DNA from 4 places in the Pseudomonas sp. NY15435 genome. Region 3 is predicted to be linked to each of the others. Evidence: riboswitches for the same ligand, from Rfam matches in the RefSeq annotation. Region 3 holds a riboswitch; each other region holds the start of a gene.
What was found. Region 3 has a riboswitch for cobalamin ahead of ACNFH5_RS17010 (TonB-dependent receptor plug domain-containing protein). Riboswitches for the same ligand answer to the same signal wherever they lie in the genome.
Positions count from the first base shown of each region.

Region 1: another riboswitch for cobalamin. It lies ahead of cobO (cob(I)yrinic acid a,c-diamide adenosyltransferase); the one in region 3 lies ahead of ACNFH5_RS17010 (TonB-dependent receptor plug domain-containing protein).
Region 2: another riboswitch for cobalamin. It lies ahead of cobG (precorrin-3B synthase); the one in region 3 lies ahead of ACNFH5_RS17010 (TonB-dependent receptor plug domain-containing protein).
Region 4: another riboswitch for cobalamin. It lies ahead of ACNFH5_RS23835 (TonB-dependent receptor domain-containing protein); the one in region 3 lies ahead of ACNFH5_RS17010 (TonB-dependent receptor plug domain-containing protein).

Region 1 covers NZ_JBLUQA010000003.1:605,333-610,509, forward strand. Annotated here, with positions in the region: partial or broken gene cbiB (adenosylcobinamide-phosphate synthase CbiB) at 1-256, opposite strand, end outside; partial or broken gene ACNFH5_RS10155 (cobalamin biosynthesis protein) at 362-493, opposite strand; gene bluB (5,6-dimethylbenzimidazole synthase) at 490-1,140, opposite strand; gene ACNFH5_RS10165 (cobyrinate a,c-diamide synthase) at 1,137-2,432, opposite strand; gene cobO (cob(I)yrinic acid a,c-diamide adenosyltransferase) at 2,658-3,269, opposite strand; cobalamin riboswitch at 3,539-3,764, opposite strand; gene ACNFH5_RS10175 (MlaE family lipid ABC transporter permease subunit) at 3,895-5,040, shown strand; gene ACNFH5_RS10180 (ABC transporter ATP-binding protein) at 5,037-5,177, shown strand, end outside.
Region 2 covers NZ_JBLUQA010000004.1:525,783-530,959, forward strand. Annotated here, with positions in the region: gene ACNFH5_RS12625 (cobalt-precorrin-6A reductase) at 1-203, opposite strand, end outside; gene ACNFH5_RS12630 (cobalt-precorrin-5B (C(1))-methyltransferase) at 200-1,297, opposite strand; gene cbiE (precorrin-6y C5,15-methyltransferase (decarboxylating) subunit CbiE) at 1,300-2,511, opposite strand; cobalamin riboswitch at 2,579-2,820, shown strand; gene cobG (precorrin-3B synthase) at 2,898-4,253, shown strand; gene ACNFH5_RS12645 (precorrin-8X methylmutase) at 4,246-4,872, shown strand; gene ACNFH5_RS12650 (precorrin-2 C(20)-methyltransferase) at 4,872-5,177, shown strand, end outside.
Region 3 covers NZ_JBLUQA010000006.1:351,299-356,475, forward strand. Annotated here, with positions in the region: gene ACNFH5_RS16985 (GlxA family transcriptional regulator) at 1-347, shown strand, start outside; gene ACNFH5_RS16990 (DUF3303 domain-containing protein) at 337-642, opposite strand; gene ACNFH5_RS16995 (cupin domain-containing protein) at 834-1,202, opposite strand; gene ACNFH5_RS17000 (class I SAM-dependent methyltransferase) at 1,368-2,096, shown strand; gene ACNFH5_RS17005 (VOC family protein) at 2,157-2,585, shown strand; cobalamin riboswitch at 2,647-2,854, shown strand; gene ACNFH5_RS17010 (TonB-dependent receptor plug domain-containing protein) at 2,948-4,903, shown strand; gene ACNFH5_RS17015 ((2Fe-2S) ferredoxin domain-containing protein) at 4,903-5,177, shown strand, end outside.
Region 4 covers NZ_JBLUQA010000011.1:166,463-171,639, forward strand. Annotated here, with positions in the region: gene dxs (1-deoxy-D-xylulose-5-phosphate synthase) at 1-1,553, shown strand, start outside; cobalamin riboswitch at 1,591-1,784, shown strand; gene ACNFH5_RS23835 (TonB-dependent receptor domain-containing protein) at 1,873-3,729, shown strand; gene ACNFH5_RS23840 (HAD family hydrolase) at 3,997-4,608, opposite strand; gene tesB (acyl-CoA thioesterase II) at 4,605-5,177, opposite strand, start outside.

The sequences.
Region 1 (5,177 bases), on a different contig from region 3:
CGGTGCGCAAGGCCAGCGCCACCGGTTCGGCGTGTTCGCCCAGGCTGCGCAGGCCCAGCGCGGCGTACAACGCGAGCGCCTGCACCATCCAGCCGACATAGGGCAGCAGGCTGAGCAGCAGCGCGACCAGGGTCAGCGGGATGACTGCGATGATCCAGGCGGTGACGCCATGGCTGCGCCAGGCGAGGCCGGGGGTGTCATTCCTGGGACTCATGGCGCTCGCAGATACACCCTCTCCCCAGCCCTCTCCCTGAAGGGAGAGGGAGCAAATTGGAGTTGCCGACCTGCTCGTCGTTTCGCCTGAAACTGAACAGTCCCCTCTCCCTTCAGGGAGAGGGTTAGGGAGAGGGCGCTCCGGAACTCGGGAACGATTGAAGCGCCGCTCCAACCGATCCGCCAACCGCCCGAATGCCACCAACGGATGCCAGCGTTTCGGCTCGCCCAGCAGGGCATCCAGCGCCACGCCAAGGACGCCCAGCAGGGCCAGGCTCATGGCTGCTCTCCCCAGTGGTTCTCGTACAGCAGCTCGCTGAGCGCGCGCGGTTGACGCCAGCCTTCGAGCGCCAGCATCGGCGCGGGATAGAACTCGCTGACCGGGCCAAGGCAGATCACCGCCACGGCCTCGGCTCCTGCCGGCAAGCCCAGCAGCTCGCCCAGCGCGGCAGGATCGAACAGGGATACCCAGCCCATGCCGAGGCCTTCGGCGCGGGAGGCGAGCCAGAGGTTCTGGATCGCGCAGGACAGCGAGGCGAGGTCCATGTTCGGCAAGGTACGACGGCCGAACACATGCGCCTCGCGGCCATCCATCAAGGCGGCCACCAGCACTTCGGCGCAGTCGAGCACGCCCTCGACCTTCAGCCGCATGAACTCGTCGGAACGCTCGCCCAGCGCCTCGGCGGTACGCACGCGTTCCTCCTCCACCAGAGCATGGATCGACTGGCGCAGCTCCCGCGCGGTCACGCGGACGAAGCGCCACGGCTGCATCAACCCGACGCTGGGTGCCTGGTGCGCCGCTTCCAGCAGGCGCGCGAGCAACTCAGGCGACACCTCTCCACCGCTGAAGTGGCGCATGTCGCGGCGCTCGGCAATGGCGCGGTAGAGCGCGGCGCGCTCTTCTGGGCTGTAGGCATGCTCGGTCATGGTCTGAAGAGTGCGGCCGCGGCGTCCGGATCGGACGGCAGGTAGAAGTGGATATAGGACGCGGTGAGCCGGCCACGGCGGAACACCGCTTCGGCCACCGGCTTGTCGTTGGGGCAGACGCCACGGGCCAGCGGCTCCGCGCTGCTGTCCAGCAACGAATGATGGAAGGTGTGCCCGCGCAGAATGCCTTCTGGCAGCGTCACGGCCTGCAGCGCCAGCGCGGCGAGGCGCTTCTGCATGCGCGCTTCACCCGGCAGCAGGCCGAGCAGTTCTGCGCGCTCGCCGGCTGCGTCGGTCAGCGCATCGAGCAGATAGAGCATGCCGCCGCACTCGGCGAGGATCGGCTTGCCCATCTCGTGGTGCGCGTGGATTGCCAGGGCCATGGCGCGGTTCTCCGCCAGCGCCTGCAGGTGCAGTTCCGGGTAGCCGCCGGGCAGGTAGAGGCTGTCCACTTCCGGCAGCGCTCCGTCACGCAACGGCGAGAAGAACACCAGCTCGGCGCCCAGCTCGCGCAGCAGGTCGAGGTTGGCCTGATAAAGAAAGGCGAAGGCATTGTCCCGCGCCACGCCGATGCGCACGCCGTCGAGGCGGGAAGACTCGCTGCGCGGTTCCGGCGCAGCAAAGCTCACCGGCAGCGGCAGCTCGGTACTGGCGCTGGCCGCCAGTGCATCGGCGGCGGCGTCCAGGCGGGCATCGAGGTCAGCCAGCTCGCCAGCCTGCACCAGGCCGAGGTGTCGGCTGGGCAGCTCCACTTCGGTATCGCGCGGCAACGCGCCATACCAGCGAATCCACTCCGGCAGGCTGTCACGCACCAGGTCACGGTGGCGCTGGCTGCCGATGCGGTTGGCGAGCACGCCGGAGAACGGCAAGTCGCTCTGATAAGTAGCCATGCCGACGGCCATGGCGCCGAAGGTCTGGGCCATGGACTGGCCATTGATCACCGCCATCACCGGCACGTTGAATCGCCGTGCGAGATCAGCGGCCGAGGGCGAGCCGTCGAACAGGCCCATCACGCCCTCGATGAGGATCAGGTCAGCCTCGCCGGCCGCTTCCCAGAGCAGGCGGCGGCTTTCGCCCTCGCCGACCATCCACAGGTCCAGCTGGTAGACCGGTGCGTCACTGGCACGGGCGAGGATCATCGGGTCGAGGAAATCCGGGCCGCACTTGAACACCCGAACCTTGCGCCCGAGGCGCGTGTGCAGGCGCGCCAGGGCGGCGGTCACGGTGGTCTTGCCTTGGCCAGAAGCGGGCGCGGCGATCAGCAGAGCGGGGCATTGGCGCGCATCACGCATCAGTCGCACTCCCCGGCACGGGCAGAGAGCCCCTTACCCCAGCCCTCTCCCAGAGGAAGAGGGAGCAGTTGGGTGTGTCCTGTGGGATGGCTTTTCGTCGATCAACAACCGCGCTGCGGTCAGCCGAGGCAGCAGAGCCTGCCGGCGAGCGCCAACGTTTCTTCAAACACCGAACGGTCCCCTCTCCCCCCGGGAGAGGATTAGGGTGAGGGAAGCCCCAGACCATCAGAACTCCACCCCTTTCTGCGCCTTGATCCCTGCCTTGAAGGCATGTTTCACCAGGCCCATTTCGGTCACGGTATCGGCGGCCTCGACCATCTCCGGCTGCACGCCGCGCCCAGTGGCGACCACATGCTGCATCGGCGGACGCGCGGCGATGTCGGCCAGCACGGCGTCCAGTTCCAGGTAGCCGTGCTTGAGGGCAATGTTCACTTCGTCCAGCACCACCAGGCCGACCTGCGGGTCGTTCAGCAGTTGCCGCGCCACGTTCCAGGCGGCCTGTGCCTTGGCGATGTCGCGCTGGCGGTCCTGGGTTTCCCAGGTGAAGCCTTCGCCCATCACATGGAAGCTGACTTCCTCGGGGAAACGACGGAAGAATGCCTCTTCGCCGGTGGTCGCAGCCCCCTTGATGAACTGCACGACGCCCACCTTCATACCGTGACCGAGCGCGCGAGCGACCATGCCGAATGCCGAGCTGCTCTTGCCCTTGCCGTTGCCGCTGTTGACCAGGAATACGCCGCGTTCGCCCTGGGCCTGGGCGATCTTCTCGTCGATCACCGCCTTCTTGCGCTGCATGCGCGAGCGATGGCGCTCGTCCTTTTCTACGGATTCAGTCATGGCAGGTTGCTCCTGAAAGGATTTGCACGGGCGTGAGGTTGCCGGCCAGGTGGCAGCCAACCAGGGATGGAATGGGCAGGGATTCGCCGCTGGCGCGCGCGGGCGCCATGCGGCAGAGGCCGGCCAGCACGAAGGCTGTCGACCTGGGGAATAGGGGTTTCACCTGAAGGATTCTCCGCCGCTCTCACCCGCGCGGCACTAACCAGTCGGGGCAGACGGAGGACGGCAACGCGCGGCGCATGGCGCCGACGTCGGCAGCGCCTCCCGCGATGCCATGCGATGCAGCAGGCCGGTCTCCGGGCTTGCGAGTGGAAACGTCTGGGTTTCCGAAGGAACCGCGCCTTCCCATGCCGGCGGCACAGTGGCTGTTTGCGGTTCGAAGCTCGCTTACCGTTGCGGGGGCAGCGCCGGAATGGTCGATTGCGCATCGACTTCACCGGCTTCCCTGTTTCACTCGCGGCTCGCGCCGAGAGCACCTGAAGCAGGCGCGCAGCTTAGTGGCTGGCGAGCTGGGGCGTCAATTGAACAGGATGTCGCCGAGGCCCGCCGTATCCGCCGCAAAGGCTCTACAAAGCGTCACACAAGTCAAGTGGTCGCGACGCGTAACTTCGCTAGAATGCGAGTCATGATGACGACTGCCCAGCCCGGCCAGCTTCAGCTCGACACCACCGCCAGCCCACCGCTGATGCACGTCAGCGGCGACTGGACGCTCGCGCATTTCTCTACGCTGGAAGCCCAGGTGGCCGCCCAGCGCAGCGCCGAATCGCCCGCCCAGCTGGATTTCGCCGGCCTCGGCGCGCTGGATACCGCCGGTGCCGCCCTGCTCGCCGAGATCATCGGCGGCGCCCGCATGAGCCAGCTGGAGCAGATCGCCCGCAATCTGCCCGCCGAACGCCAGGCGCTGCTGCGCACCGTGGGCAGCGCGATCACCCAGTGCCGCCTCGACGAAAAGGCGCCCCCTCCGGGCAACGCGCTGGTCGATGTACTGGAGCGCATCGGCATCGCCTCGGTCACCTTCAAGGACCACCTGATCGGCCTGCTCGGCTTCATCGGTCTGACCCTGCAGACGCTGGTGCGCAACCTGCTGCGCCCACGCCGCTGGCGCATGACCTCGCTGGCCGCGCACATGGAGGAGACCGGGCTGGACGCCGTGCCCATCGTCGCCCTGCTGACCTTCATGGTCGGCGCGGTGGTGGCCTTCCTCGGCGCCACCGTGCTGCAGAAGTTCGGCGCGCAGATCTACACGGTCGACCTGGTGGGCTTCTCCTTCCTGCGCGAATTCGGCGTGCTGCTCACCGCGATCCTGCTCGCCGGTCGCACCGCCAGCGCCTTCACCGCACAGATCGGCTCGATGAAGGCCAACCAGGAGATCGACGCCATCCAGGCCCTGGGCCTCGACCCGGTGGAGCTGCTGGTGCTGCCACGGGTGCTGGCGCTGCTGCTGACCCTGCCGATGCTGACCTTCCTGGCGATGATCTCCGGCATCTTTGGCGGCGGCGTGGTCTGCGCCCTGAGCCTGGACATCTCACCACGCATGTTCCTCTACATGCTGCAGAACGATATCGCCGTGCAGCACTTCCTGGTGGGCATCGTCAAAGCCCCGGTGTTCGCCTTCATCATCGCTGTGATCGGCTGCCTGGAAGGCTTCCGAGTCAGCGGCAGCGCGCAGTCGGTGGGCGAACACACGACCTCCAGCGTGGTCCAGTCGATCTTCGTGGTGATCCTGCTGGATGCGATGTTCGCGCTGTTCTTCATGGAGATGGGCTGGTGAGCGAACCGATCATCGTCGTCCGCGACCTGGCCAACCGCTTCGGCACCCACGCGGTGCACGAGCACCTGGACCTCGACGTGATGAAGGGCGAAATCCTCGGCGTGGTCGGCGGCTCGGGCACCGGCAAATCGGTGCTG
Region 2 (5,177 bases), on a different contig from region 3:
GCGTCGAGCAACAGGTCGAAACCGCGTTCGCGGATGTAGTCCGCAAGGCCTTCGGCGCCGCCGTAACCACCGACGCGCACCTCGCAGGCCAGATCGTCCGGCACCTTGCCCAGGCCGGCGAGGCTGTAGAGATGCTGCGGCCCCAGGCGCCGCGCGATGGCCAGCGCTTCGCCGATACCGCCCAGTAGCAGGACTCGCTTCATCGAACCTCCAGCGCTTCGCCCACCAGGTTGCCCTGGCGGTCGATGGCGAAGACTTCCAGTTGTACTTCGGCGGGCACGATGCGTCGGGCGAAGGCCAGTGCGCGGGCGCAGACGGCGTCACCCAGAGCGATGCCCTCGGCGCGACAGAGCGCCAGCGCCTGCTGGCTGGTGTTGGCGTCGCGCATGCGTTGCTGCAGGTCCGCCGAGGCGCCGATGTCCGCCGCCCACTCGGCGAGCTGCGGCAGGTCGATGCTGGAGTGCCGACTGTGCAAATCCATGTGGCCGGCGGCGAGCTTGCTGATCTTGCCGAAGCCGCCGCAGACGCTGAAACGCTCCAGCGGCACCTTGCGCAGGTGCTTGAGCGCTGCACCGGCGAAGTCGCCCATCTCGATCAGCGCCGTGTCGTCGAAACCGTAGCGACGGCGCATGGCATCCTCGCTGGCGTTGCCGGTGCAGGCGGCGAGATGGCGGAAACCGTTGGCGCGGGCGACGTCGATGCCCTGCTGGATCGACGCGATGTAGGCCGAGCAGGAGAACGGCCGGACGATGCCGGTAGTGCCGAGGATCGACAGGCCGCCGAGAATGCCCAGGCGCGGGTTCATGGTCTTGAGCGCCAGCTCGGCGCCGCCCTCGACATGGATGGTGACGTCGAAGCCACCGGCATAGCCGCACTCGGTCGCCAGCGCAGCGAGGTTACCCTGCATCATCTGCCGTGGAACGGGATTGATTGCCGGCTCGCCCACCGCGAGCACCAGCCCCGGCTTGGTGACGGTGCCGACGCCTTCTCCAGCGTAAAAACGCACGCCCGGCTCATTGCTCAAGGCGACGCGCGCAAAGACCAGCGCACCGTGGGTCACGTCCGGGTCGTCGCCGGCATCCTTCAGCGTACCGGCTTCGGCGCCGCCAACCGTGAGGCGGCAGAACTCCAGGCGCAGGGTCGCGCTGCGCTCTTTGGGCAGGCTGATCTGTGCGGCGTCCAGCGCTTCACCGGTCAGTAGCAGGCGCGCCGCCGCCAGGCTGGTGGCGGTGGCGCAACTGCCCGTGGTGTAGCCGCTGCGCAGCGGGCGAGGTTCTTCGGGCGTCTCGTCACGCATGGTCATTCAGCCTGGGGCTTGTGCACTTCCAGCAAGGTGATCGGCAACGCCGCGCGCCAGGTATCGAAACCGCCGAGCGGCTGGGCCTGGGACACCGACAGACGAGTCAGCTCGCCGCCAAGGCGGGCGCGCCAGCTCAGCAGCATGGACTCGCTCTGCAGGGTGACGGCGTTGGCCACCAGTCGGCCGCCAGGCTTGAGTTGCTCCCAGCACTGCTCGAAGACACCGGGCAGGGTTACACCACCGCCGATGAAGATCGCATCCGGGCGCTCCAGTCCCTGCAATGCCTCCGGCGCAGCGCCGCAGACCAGTTGCAGCGCCGGCACACCGAGGGCGTCGCGGTTGAAACGGATATGTTCCTGGCGCCCGTCGTTGGCTTCGATGGCCAGCGTGCGACAGCTCGGATGTGCGCGCATCCACTCGATGCCAATGGAGCCGCAGCCGGCGCCGACATCCCAGAGGAGCTCGCCGGGCTTCGGTGCCAACCGTGCCAAGGTCACGGCGCGGACGTCGCGCTTGGTCAGTTGGCCGTCATGGCGGTAGGCGTCGTCCGGCAGGCCGATGGTCAGGGGCAGACGAACCGCGTCGACGCCGGCTACGCACTGCACAGCCACCAGGTTCAGTGCAGCCATCTCGCTCTGCGACCAGTCGCTGGCAAGCCCGTCGATACGCCGCTCCGCCTCACCGCCCAGGTGTTCCAGCACGCTGAGGCGACTCGCGCCGAATCCTCGTTCGCGCAGCAATGCGGCGATCGCCGCCGGGCTGCTGCCGTCGTTACTGAGGATCAGCAGCCTGGCGCCGTCGTGGATCTGCGCGTTGAGTGCGGCCAATGGGCGTGCCACCAGCGACAGCAGCGCGCAATCCTGCAACGCCCAGCCCAGGCGCGCCGCTGCGAGGGAGGCAGAGGACGGCGCGGAAAGCACGAGCATTTCCTCGGACGGAATCTGACGGGCCAGGCTAGCGCCGACGCCGAACCACATCGGGTCACCGCTGGCCAGCACGCAGGTCGGCTCACCGCGCCGGCGCATCACCGGTTCCAGGCTGAACGGGCTCGGCCAGGCCTGGCGATGAGCGCGCAGACAATGCGGCAGCAGCTCCAGCTGGCGTGGCGCGCCGATCACTTCGCTGGCGGCGAGCAGGGCGCGGCGCGCGGCCTTGCCGAGGCCGGCATAACCGTCCTCGCCGATGCCAACGATGGTCAGCCAGGGCGTCATGAAATTTCCTCGAAGGTGCGACGATCGATCCGACGGGCAGGCTTTTCCTGCCTTCGGGCAAAGCAGGCATAATACCCGCTTCGTCGGTGCTCGTAGGACGCTTCGCAATTGAACAGCGAAGCATCCGAGAGCCGAAGAGGGAACACGGTTGAACCGTGGCTGCCCCCGCAACTGTAAGCAGCGAGTCCGCGCAATCCGACAGCATGAAGCGCATTTTCATGCGGTCGATCAGGCCACTGGGCAACCGGGAAGGCCGCGCTGGATGAGGACCTGCCAGCCAGGAGACCTGCCGACGAAACCAGTCGCGCGTGCAGACATCGAGCGGGGTGTATCGGTGTCGTGAAGTCCCCTATGGGGGATTCGCAGGTCACCGCGACCCAGCCCTGGTGACCTCAGTGCCCGAATTCTCAGCTCCGCCCGTCCGTCCGCATGCCTGCCCCGGCCTGCTGCGCATCGTGGCCTCCCGCGATGGCGGCATCTGCCGCATCAAGCTGCCCTGTGGGCAACTCGACGCCAGCGCCGCGCGAGCCATCGCCCTGGCCGCCGAGCGCCATGCCGATGGCGTGCTGGAAGCGACCAATCGCGCCAACCTGCAGATTCGCGGCATACGCACCGGCACCGAACAGGCGCTGAGCAGGGAACTGCTCGCCGCCGGTCTCGGCCCGCGCGAACTGGCGGCGGACGATGTGCGCAACCTGCTGGTCAGCCCGGCGCTGGGCCTCGACGCCGCCACGACTTTCGATGCAGCTCCCCTGGCCGGCCAACTGCTCGATCTGCTGGAGCGCACACCGCGCTTCCACGGCCTGTCGCCCAAGTTCGGCATCCAGCTGGACGGCGGCGAAGCGCTGGCGATGCTGGAGCATCCCAACGATCTCTGGCTGTCGGCCATGTCCGGCGACGCGACGCCGCTGTTCGCCTTCGGCTTGGCCGGTTGTCCGCCGCAGCACGAAACGGATGCCCCTGCCCTCGCCGCCGTGACAGCCAAGCAGGTACCGCTGCTGGTGGAAAGCCTGCTGCACCTCTTCCTCGATCTTGCCGGCGACGGCCAGACGCGCATGCGCCACCTGCGCGAGATGCTCCGCGATGAAGTGCTGCTGGAGCGCCTGCAGCAACGCCTGCCCTTCCAGTTGCACCTCGGGCCGGCTGTGGATAACTGGCGTCGTCCTGTACCGCGGGCTTTCGGCCATCTCGGGATTCAGCCGCAGCGCCAGCCGGACCGCGCCATGGTCGGTGCGGGATTCATCCTCGGACGCCTCGACAGCACCCTACTGTTCGGCCTTGCCGATCTCGCCGAGCGATTCAGCGCCGGACAACTGCGTCTGACGCCGTGGCAAAGCCTGATCCTCCCCGATGTATCCCTGACCGACGCTCCCGTCGTACTCGCCGCGCTGGCCAACCTCGGCCTGGTGATCGATGCCGGTCAACCGCTCTCGCGCCTCGTCGCGTGCAGCGGCTCCAGCGGTTGCGCGCGCGGGCTGGCCGACACCAAGGCCGACGCCCTGCGCCTGGCCGAGCGCCTGCGTCACGCACCGCCGGCCGGCGTGCACCTGTGCGGCTGCCCGCGCTCCTGCGCCGCCGCCCACGTCGCCCCCTACACCCTGCTGGCCGTCGCCGACGGCCGCTATGACCTGTTCCGTCGCGCCGACGGCATGGCCGGCTTCGGCCAGCCGCTGGCGCGCAACCTATCCCTCGATGCCGCGGGCGACCTGCTCGCCGCACCCGGAGTTTCCACCGATGCTTGATTACATCCGCGACGGCCAGGCGATCTACCGCCAATCCTTCGCCACCATCCGCGCCGAGGCCGATCTCACCGGCATCCCCGCCGACCTGGAAAAGCTCGCCGTGCGGGTGATCCACGCCTGCGGCATGGTCGACGTCGTGCAGGACCTGCGTTTCTCCGCCGGCGCCGGGGCCATCGGCCGTGCGGCCCTGGCCGCTGGTGCGCCGATTCTCTGCGATGCACGGATGGTTGCCGAGGGCATCACCCGCGCACGCCTGCCGGCACACAACGAGGTGATCTGCACCCTCAATGATCCGGACGTCCCGGAGCTCGCCCGCGAGCTGGGCAACACCCGCTCGGCGGTGGCGCTGGAGCACTGGCGTGAGCACCTGGAAGGCAGCGTGGTGGTGATCGGCAACGCGCCGACTGCCCTCTTCTACCTGCTGGAAATGCTCGATGCCGGCGCACCGAAACCGGCACTGATCCTTGGCTTCCCGGTGGGCTTCGTCGGCGCCATGGAGTCCAAGGACGCCCTCGCCGCCGACAGCCGTGGCGTGCCCTACGTAATCGTGCGCGGACGCCGTGGCGGCAGCGCGATGGCCGCTGCGGCGGTGAATGCCCTGGCCACGGAGGTGGAGTGATGACCGGCCGCCTCATCGGCCTGGGCGTCGGCCCGGGCGACCCGGAACTGCTGACCCTCAAGGCCCTGCGCCTGCTGCGCGCCTCCCCGGTGATCGGCTACTTCGTGGCCAAGGCCAAGCACCACGCAGGCCAGGGCGGCAATGCCTTCGCCATCATCGAGCAGCACCTGCTCGATGAGCAGCAACGCCTGCCGCTGGTCTACCCGGTGACCACCGAGAAACTGGAGCCGCCGCTGACCTACGAAGGCGTGATCAGCGACTTCTATGACACCGCTGCCGAGCAGGTGGCGATGCACCTGGAAGCC
Region 3 (5,177 bases):
ACGCTGCCATCCTCAGGGTGCAGCATTGGCTGCAGGGCAACGGCGCGGTGGACGTCAGCCTCGCCGCCATGGCCGCCCAGGCCGGGCTGGAGGAGCGCACCTTCCTGCGCCGTTTCCGTGCCGCCACCGGACTCAAGCCGACCGAATACTGCCAGCACCTGCGAGTGGGCAAGGCACGAGAGCTGCTGGAGTTCACCAACGGCACGGTCGACCACATCGCCTACACGGTCGGCTACCTTGATCCGGGTTCGTTCCGCAGCACCTTCCGCAAGATCACCGGGATGGCGCCGAGCGATTACCGCAAGCGCTTCGGCGCCAAGCCAGCCGAGGTCGCGCTCAGGGACTGACCGATGGCGTGTCCGCCGCCTGCTGCAGCATCTGCGCGAGCAGCGGTGCATATTCGGCGTCGGTCATCGCCGGGTGCACCTGCAGGTGCATCAGGTCGGTCCACTGCAACATCCAGCGCTGTACATCGAGCGGGTTCTCGGCCTCCGCCAGGCCGAAGCCGAGCATGTGGCCCATGGCGTGCCAGCGGCCGACCAGCTTCACCCCGGACGGTGGCTGGCCGCCGGTCTTGAGGAAGCGCTGGATGATCCTGTCGCGGTTTTCGATGGGGATGGTCCAGTTCACCAGATAAAGCATGTCGCACCTCCGGCCCGACTCCGGGCTTCGATGGACGCGGACCCGAACCGGCGACGCCGCCAGAGCCGCGCCTGTGTATCCCAGGCGTGACAGTCTCCGGCTGGGAGCGGCGTTCTTCCGACAGGCATAGCAGCACCCAGCGAAGCGGGCGCGGCCACTGATCGGCGGCCGCCAAGGCAGGTGATCGACGGTCACAGCCAACGATCATTCTCCGCCGTGCGCTCACCGCCCGCATCGCCGGTGTTCGGCACGCCGCGCGGCTCGATCAGCATCACCTGTACTTCGTGCTCGGCGTAGGGCTTGTGCTCGACACCGCGCGGTACGACGTACAGCTCACCGGCTCGCAGGGTCAGCGGGCCGTCGCGGAAGTCGATGCGCAGTTCGCCGTCGAGCACGATGAAGGTCTCGTCGGTGTCGGCGTGGCTGTGCCAGACGAAATCGCCATGCAGCTTCACCACCTTGAACTGGTAGTCGTTCATCTCGGCGATCACTCGCGGCTGCCAGGTTTCGTGGATAAGCGCGAGCTTGTTCTGCAGGTTGATCGGTTGGCGTTGGGTCACGGTTGATTCTCCTTTTTTGATTGGGCTGACACTAAGGTCGCCCCGCCAAGCGGTCTTGCAGGAACTTGCGCTTCGATCGCCCAGGCATTGACCTCATCGGGTTGCCACCCCCGTCCTTGGTGCAGACAATCGGACCTTGGTCCGTCAGAAAGGAGGTGCCATCCCATGGCGCAGAACATCTACGACAACCCCGAATTCTTCGCCGGCTACGCCCAGCTGCCGCGCTCGCAGCACGGCCTGGACGGCGCGCCGGAGTGGGCCTCGCTGCGCGCGTTGCTGCCGCCGCTGGAGGGGCTCGATGTGGTCGACCTTGGCTGCGGCTACGGCTGGTTCTGCCGATATGCGGCGGAGCAGGGCGCGCGCACGGTGAGCGGGCTGGACGTGTCACAGAAGATGCTCGACCGCGCGCGGGAGACGACCGAGGCGGCGCAAGTGAGCTACTTCCACGCCGACCTCGAGCAGCTTGAGCTGCCCACCGCGGCCTTCGATCTGGCCTACAGCTCGCTGACCCTGCATTACCTCGAGGATCTGCCGCATTTCTTCCGCAACGTGCACGACGCGTTGCGCCCTGGCGGCAGCCTGGTGTTCTCCATCGAGCACCCGATCTACATGGCGTCGCGCAATCCCGGCTGGATCGTCGAAAAAGACGGCCGCCGCTGCTGGCCGGTGGACCATTACCAGGACGAAGGCGAGCGCCGCACCGACTGGCTGGCCAAGGGTGTGCTCAAGCATCACCGCACCCTTGGCAGCATCCTCAATGCCGTGATCGGCGCGGGGCTGACGCTGCGCCACGTCGAGGACTGGGGGCCGAGTGCGGAGCAGGTGCAGACCATTCCGGCACTGGCCGAGGAGCGCGAGCGCCCCATGTTGCTGCTGGTCGCCGCGCAGCGCTGAGGAGCGAAAAACCGGCGACTATGCTCAGAGCATTGCGCCCGTTTCTTGCCGGAGATTGCCATGTCGCAGCCCTTGCCCGCCGTTCGCCCCAGCGTGATTCCCTGCCTGCGCTACCGCGATGCGCCGCAGGCCATCGACTGGTTGTGCGCGACTTTCGGCTTCCAGCGCCAACTGGTGGTCGCCGATGACCATGGCGGCATCGCCCATGCGCAGCTGGCGCTGGCCGACGGCAGTGGGCTGGTGATGCTTGGCTCGCTGCACGACAACGAGTACGGCCGGCTGATGCGCCAGCCCGACGAGATCGGCGGTTGCACCCAGAGCATCTACGTGGTGGTCAGGGACGCCGAGGTGCTGTATCGCGCGGCGGTGAACGGCGGCGCGCAGATCGTCATCGACATCAAGGACGAGGACTACGGCGGCCAGGGCTTCACCTGCCGCGATCCTGAAGGACATATCTGGAGCTTCGGCACCTACGATCCGTGGCACTGACGGCGACGTTCGCAACATCCTGCCCAACCCCCGTGCTTGACGCTTTCCCACCCGCAATGTTGATATGCGCCCCGTTTCAGGTGCCCCCCGCCGCCGTGCGTGGGGTGAAACGGGAAGCCGGTGCGTCGCCTTCGTGCGATCAGTCCGGCGCTGCCCCCGCAACGGTAAGCGAGCGGAGCATCCACTAGGCCACTGTGCGCAAGCATGGGAAGGCGGATGCCCCACGACCCTCGCAAGCCCGGAGACCGGCCTGGAACCTGTTTGGCAAACCCGCGGTGGGCGGGCGTGAGCCGGTTCCCGGGGCGCGCTCGTTCCGGGTGTCGCTGCGCCGCCTGCGAAATTTCTATTTCGAGGCGATCACCTTGCAACATTCTTCGTTCCTGAACCGGCGCGCCCCGCGCTGGACTCCCGTTCTCTCCCTCTGTGCCCTCAGCTCGCAGCTCGTTGCGGCGCCACTCGACCTGGCCGACGAGATCGTCAGCGCGCCTTCGGTGGAGTCCACCACCGTGGCCGACATGGCGCGCTACGGCAGCAAGCTGGAGGTCATCGACCGCCAGCAGATCGAGCGTGCCGGCCCCAGCGCCGACATCACCCGCGTGCTGCAGATGTACGTACCCGGCCTGTTCGTTGCGCCGAAGAACGGCCCGTTCGACTACGGGACCTACTCGCTGCTGGGCGGGCGCAACGACGACACGCTGATCCTGCTGGACGGCGTGCGCCTGAACAACCGCCTCTACGGCGGCATCTACATCGACACCCTGCCGACCACCGCCGTGGAGCGCATCGAAGTGCTCAAGGGCGGCCAGGGCCTGTTGTTCGGCACCCAGGCGGTGAGCGGGGTGATCAACATCGTCACCCGCAGTGCGCGTTCGCGCGAGGCGGCCGGTGAGGTGAACCTCGGCCTGGATACGTTCAAGGGTCGCAGCGGTGATGCCCGCGCGGAGCGAATCGTGCAGAACGGCCTGGGCGATCTCGGCCTGATGGCCTACGTCAGCCACAACCGCTCCGACGGCTACCAGCCTTACCGCGACCAGGACATGACCAGCACGGTCAGCGACAAGCGCCGCTCCTATGACGTCAACGTGTTCGGCGCCAAGGCCATCCAGGCCATCGGCGAGGCCTCGCGGTTGGAGCTGTTCTACCAGTACGCCGACGCCGAACTGGACTTCGCCCGCCCGACATCCAACCACCACACCAGCAACAACCGTATCCAGCAGATCGCCACGGCGACCTTCCAGCAGAGCGTCAGCGACGACTTCAGCTGGTTCGCCAAGACCCATATCAATGACTGGGACACCCGCTACGACCGCGTCTACAACCTGCAGGGCGGCGGCACCCAGGTGCTCAATCACAACGACTACTGGGGCTTTACCGACTGGGGCGCGCAGCTTGAGGGCAAGGCCAGGTTGGCCGGCGGCCACGAGCTGGTCTTCGGCAGCGACAACCAGTGGTACAAGGGCCAGGACGACGTGCTGATCATCGACAACGACAAGGCCGAGTCCCACGCGCTGTATGCCCAGCTGCGGCCGAACATCGAGGCGCTGCCCGACTGGCACCCGAGCCTGGGCGTGCGCCGCGAGGAAATCTCCGGCGGCGAGGGCGCCACGGTATGGATGCTCACCTCGCTCTACGACCTGACCCAGCAGCTCAAGCTGCGCGGCCAGTTCGGCACCGCCTTCAAGCTGCCCACCGCCGAGCAGTTGTTCGTCAACGAACCGGGCGATGAAGTCGGTAACCGTGACCTCAAGCCCGAGCGCAGCCGCAACGCCGAGTTGGGCCTGGATTACACCGGCGAGCTGTTCGACCAGCCGTGGAGCGGCAGCGTCACCCTGTTCCGCCGCGAGATCACCGACCTCATCACTCTCGCCGGCGACCAGTGGGTGAACGGCAACGGTGAGATCGAGGTACGCGGCGTGGAAGCCAACGGCCAGTGGCAGTTTGGCCGGCACTGGCAGGTCTCGGCCGACGCCACGCGCAACCTGGTGGACAGCCGTGACGGCGTGACGGTCAACAACATCCCGCACTTCTTCGCCCGCGTGCGTGCCGGCTACGACGACAACTTCTGGGGCGCCGGCCTCGCCACGCGCTACGTAGGCTCAATCGTCAGCGCCCAGGACGACGACTACGGCCATTACAGCGTGCTCGACGGCGACGCTTACCGCTACCTCGATGTGGCCCGCGCACACCGCCTGAGCCTGCTGCTGGAGAACCTGCTGGACCGCGACTACGCCACCGGCCGCACCAGTAACGGCATGCGTCAGGTGGACAACCTCGGCCGCCCACGCACCGCCGAACTTCGTTACACCTTCAGCTTCTGATGAAGGCCATCCTGCTGGTCGGCCCATTGGCCGGCGTCCAGGGCGAGCACCTGCAGCGCGCGGTATCGGCGCGTCTTGCCGGTGTCGAGATCATCGACACCGGCGAGGGTTTCGATTCGCTCTGGAGGCGGATGCGCGAGCTGTTCGCCGAGAATCGTCAGCTGTTGCTGGTGGACCTGGAGCCGAGCGCTGACGGTGCCTACCTGGACTGGTTGCGTGCCGAGCTGGCCGTGCTGTCGGCAGGCTATCCCCAGGCGCCGCCGCCCAGGATCAC
Region 4 (5,177 bases), on a different contig from region 3:
GCGAGTACGACACCTTTGGCGTCGGTCATTCCAGTACCTCCATCAGCGCGGCTCTCGGCATGGCCATCGCCGCGCGCATGCAGGGCTCCAGTCGCAAGTCGGTGGCGGTGATCGGTGACGGCGCGCTGACCGCCGGCATGGCCTTCGAGGCGCTCAACCACGCGTCGGAAGTAAAGGCCGACATGCTGGTGATCCTCAACGACAACGACATGTCGATCTCCAACAACGTCGGCGGCCTGTCCAACTACCTGGCCAAGATCCTCTCCAGCCGCACCTACAGCAGCATGCGAGAAGGCAGCAAGAAGGTGCTCTCGCGCCTGCCCGGCGCCTGGGAGATCGCCCGCCGCACCGAGGAATACGCCAAGGGCATGCTGGTCCCCGGCACCCTGTTCGAGGAGCTGGGCTGGAACTACATCGGCCCCATCGACGGCCACGACCTGCCCACCCTGATCGCCACCCTGCGCAACATGCGTGACCTCAAGGGCCCGCAGTTCCTCCACGTGGTGACCAAGAAGGGCAAGGGCTTCGGCCCGGCCGAGATCGACCCGATCGGCTACCACGCCATCACCAAGCTCGAACCCGAAGGCGCCCCCGCCCACGCCGTGCCGAAGAAGACCGGCGGGCCGAAGTACTCCAGCGTATTCGGCCAGTGGCTGTGCGACATGGCGGCCCAGGACCCGCGCCTGGTCGGCATCACCCCGGCAATGAAGGAAGGCTCCGACCTGGTCGCCTTCGCCGACAGGTTCCCGGACCGCTACTTCGACGTCGCCATCGCCGAGCAGCACGCCGTGACCCTGGCGGCCGGCATGGCCTGCGATGGCGCCAAACCGGTGGTGGCGATCTACTCCACCTTCCTGCAGCGCGGCTACGACCAACTGATCCACGACGTCGCGGTGCAGAACCTCGATGTGCTGTTCGCCATCGACCGCGCCGGTCTGGTCGGCGAAGACGGCCCGACCCACGCCGGCAGCTTCGACCTCTCCTACCTGCGCTGCATCCCCGGCATGCTGGTGATGACCCCCAGCGACGAGAACGAACTGCGCAAGCTGCTCACCACCGGCCATCACTTCGAAGGCCCGGCGGCGGTGCGCTACCCGCGCGGTACCGGCCCGAACGCCAGCATCGAAGCCGAACTGGCCCCGGTGGAAATCGGCAAGGGCGTGGTGCGCCGTGAAGGCAAGGCTGGCAAGGTCGCCTTCCTGGTGTTCGGCGTGCAACTGGCCGAAGCGCTGAAAGTGGCCGAGCAGTTCGACGCAACCGTCGCCGACATGCGCTTCGTCAAGCCGCTGGACGAAGAACTGGTACGCCAGTTGGCCGCCAGCCACGAGCTGCTGGTGACCGTCGAGGAAAACTCGGTGATGGGTGGCGCCGGCGCCGCCGTCAGCGAATTCCTCGCCCGCGAGAACCTCCAGCAGCCGATCCTGCACCTGGGCCTGCCGGACTACTACGTCGAGCACGCCAAACCGGCACAGATGCTCGCGGAGTGCGGGCTGGACGCCGCCGGCATCGAAGCCTCGGTGAAGGCACGCCTGGAGGCCCTCGGCAACCGCTGAGACCGATCGGCGCATCCCTCCCCGGGAGTATTGCCAGTGACGGGCGCACCGACTAAGGTGCGCCCGTTTTCGTTCGAGGTAACGGGAAGCAGGTGAAAGACCTGCGCTGCCCCCGCAACGGTAACCGACGCGCCCCAAGGGAGCGCAGCATCGCCATGGCCACTGCTCTTGTGGGAAGGCGGCGATGTGACGTCGGCAGCCCGGAGACCGCCCTCGACACGCCCCGACAGGTGTTGCGGAGGGCCGCACCGTCAAGTGCGGCCTGCCGCCCTTGCCACGCCCTCCTCGAAAGTCATCCGACCGCTTTTGAGGACGTTCCATGAAACTGACCCGACTCGCCCTGGCCACCAGCCTGCTGCCCGGCATGGCCTTCGCCGCTGGCGACATCTACACGCTCTCCGACCAGGTGATCACCTCCGCCCGCCAGGCCCAGCCGCGCGCCGAAGCCACCTCGGCCAACAGCGTGTTCACCCGCGCCGACATCGAACGCCTGCAGGTGCGCAGCGTCCCCGCCCTGCTCGCCCGCGTGCCCGGCGTGCAGATGGGCAGCTCCGGCGGCGTGGTGTCCTACTCCGTGCGCGGTACCAGCACTGCGCAGACCCTGGTACTGGTGGACGGCCAGCGCGTCGCCTCGGCCAGCAGCGGCATCGCCCGCCTGGACTACCTGAGCATCGACAGCATCGAGCGCGTCGAAGTGACCCGCGGCCCGCGCTCGGCGCTGTATGGCGCCGACGCCATCGGCGGGGTCATCCAGATCTTCACCCGCCGCGGCGAAGCCGGCCTGCACCCGGAAGTGCGCCTGGCCGCCGGCAGCCACGGCACCTTCGAGCGCAGCCTGAGCCTCTCCGGCGGCAACGAGCAGACCCGCTACAACCTCGGTGGCAGCCTCGACGAGAGCCAGGGCTGGGACCGCACCAGCGACAACGTCGGCGCCGACAACGACCACGACGCCCAGCGCAACAAGGCCGTGCACCTGAACCTGGACCATCGCTTCAGCGATGACTGGAAGGCCGGGCTGAACCTCAATGACCAGCGCGGCAAGAACGAATACGACGACGCCTACAACTTCGAGCCCGGTACGCCGCAGGACGAATTCCGCGTCAGCAGCTACAGCACCTACCTCGACGGCCAGATCACCAAGATGTGGAACAGCCGCCTGGAGCTGGGCCGCAGCTACGACCGCAACAAGGCCGTGGGCGCCGCCGACAGCTGGAACAACGGCACGCTGGAAACCACCCGCCACTCGGCGAGCTGGACCAACCGCCTGCAACTGGACGAAGCCAACCAGTTGGCCCTGGGCGCCGACTGGTACGAAGACAGGGTCGATGGCACCACCGCCTTTGCCGAGGACCAGCGCAGCAACCGCGCCTTCTTCGCCCAGCACAGCTTCAAGGGCGACAGCTTCGGCGCCGAACTGGGCATCCGCCACGACAACAACCAGGCCTACGGCAGCCAGAACAGCTGGAACGCCGCCTTCAGCCTGCCGGTGGGCGAAAGCCAGACCTGGATTGCCAGCTACGGCGAAGGCTTCCGCGCGCCGACCTTCAGCGACCTCTACTACCCCGGCGCGAGCAACCCGGACTTGAAGGCCGAGACCTCGAAAACCTACGAACTGCAATGGCGCGGGGACATCGAAGGCACGCACCTGGAAGCCTCGCTGTACCGCACCGAGATCGACGACCTGATCGCCTGGGACAGCACCAGCAACCAGCCGGAGAACATCAACAAGGCGCGCATCGATGGCTTCGAAGCCAGCGTCGCCCGCGAGGTGCTGGGCTGGCAGGCCGCGCTCGGCCTGAGTCTGATCGACCCGCGCGACCGCGACAGCGGCCACACTCTGCCTTACCGCGCGCGCCGCACCCTGAGCCTGGACCTCGACCGGCAGTTCGGCGCCTTCGGCGTCGGCGGCACCTGGCGCGCCGTCAGCCAGCGTTATGACGACGCGGCCAATACCCGCGAACTGTCCGGCTACGGCGTGCTCGACCTGCGCACCAGCTGGCTGGCCAGCGATGAAATCCGCTTCGACCTGAAACTGGATAACGCCCTGGACCGCGACTACACCCTGGGTGACTACCTGCGCCCGACCAGCCCGACGGACTTCATGGGCGAAGCCCGTCCCTACCGCGAGCCGGGCCGTACCGCGCTGCTGGCGGTGACCTGGACGCCGGAGCTTTAAGAGAAGCAGCCTGACGGCCCCCGTAGGAGCGGATGTTTCCGCGATGTTCTGGCGTGTTCGAATGCCGATCGCGGACGGAGTCCGCTCCTACGCGAAACCCGACCTATAGGCGCGGGCGATGAGCCTGCAAGGAGGCCGGGAACCGGGAGCGGAAGGCAGATCGCGAGCAAGCTCGCTCCTACAGGGTTGGCGTGCAGGGATATCCCTGAGCTTCCCGATTTGCTCTTCGTAGGAGCGAGCTTGCTCGCGAACCCGCAGGGCAGCGGACTAAACCAGAACCCCCGCCATCCGCCCCAGCTCCGCGCAGTCCTGCGCATGCCAGTCCGTCAGCTCCGGCCAGGGATTCTCTGCAAGGTTGACCAAAGCACTGTGCGCCCCGGCGGCACGGGCACAGTCGAGGTCGAAGCGGTAATCGCCAACCATCAGCATCTTCTGCGGCGCCACGTCCCAGCGCGCGGCGAAGCGCAGCAGGCCGTCCGGGCTGGGCTTGGGATCGGCCTCGCCGCGGCCGAGAACATCCTCGGTCAGGAAGCAATCACCAATGCCAATCGCAGCCAGCGTGATCAGCGCCAGCTCATGGGCGTTGCGCGTCAGAATGCCCAGTCGGTATCCCGCGCCATGCAGCGCACGCACCAGTTCCACCGCGCCCGGCGCGGCAGTCGAAGCCACCGCCAGCTCACGCTCGTGCTCCAGCAGCCAGGCATGCTTGGCCGCCGCCTCGTCCTCCGGCAGCGCGGCCAGGTGGGTGAGGATGTCGTGCTCCTGGGGAATCCCCAGGGCGCGCTTGATTGCCGGGAAGTCGTGCACCGCCAGGGTCAGGGTGCCGTCCATGTCGAACACCCAGTGGCGAATCTCGCCCAGGCTCGTGGCTGGGTTCATGCCCAGTCCTCGCGGCGGCGGATCAGGCCTTCCTGGGTGGAGGAAGCAACCAGCTGGCCGTCACGGTTGAAGATGCTGCCGCGCACAAAGCCACGACCGTTGCCGGCCCAGGGGCTGTCGATGGCGTAGAGCAGCCATTCGTCCGCGCGCAGGTCGCGGTGGAACCACACGGAATGGTCGATGGTGGCGACCTGCATGTCCTTCTGCCAGACCGAGCGGCCGTGGGGCAGCAGCGAGGTGGTGAGGAAGCCGAAGTCCGAGGCGTAGGCGAGGATGTACTTGTGCAGCGCCGGCACGTCCGGCAGCTTGCCGTCGGCGCGCAGCCAGAGGTACTTGATCGGCTCGCCGACCTCGGGGTCGTAAGGGTCGTTCTCCGTCACCGGGCGGATTTCGATGGGTTTGGGGTAGAGCAGCTTGTCGCGAATGCGTTCGGGGAACTGCGCGGCACTGCGCTTCTTCAGTTCCTGATCGGTCGGCAGGTTCTCCGGGCCGACCACGTCGGGCATGCTGATCTGGTGCTCGAAGCCTTCCTCGTCGGTCTGGAACGAGGTGCTCAGGGCGAAGATCGG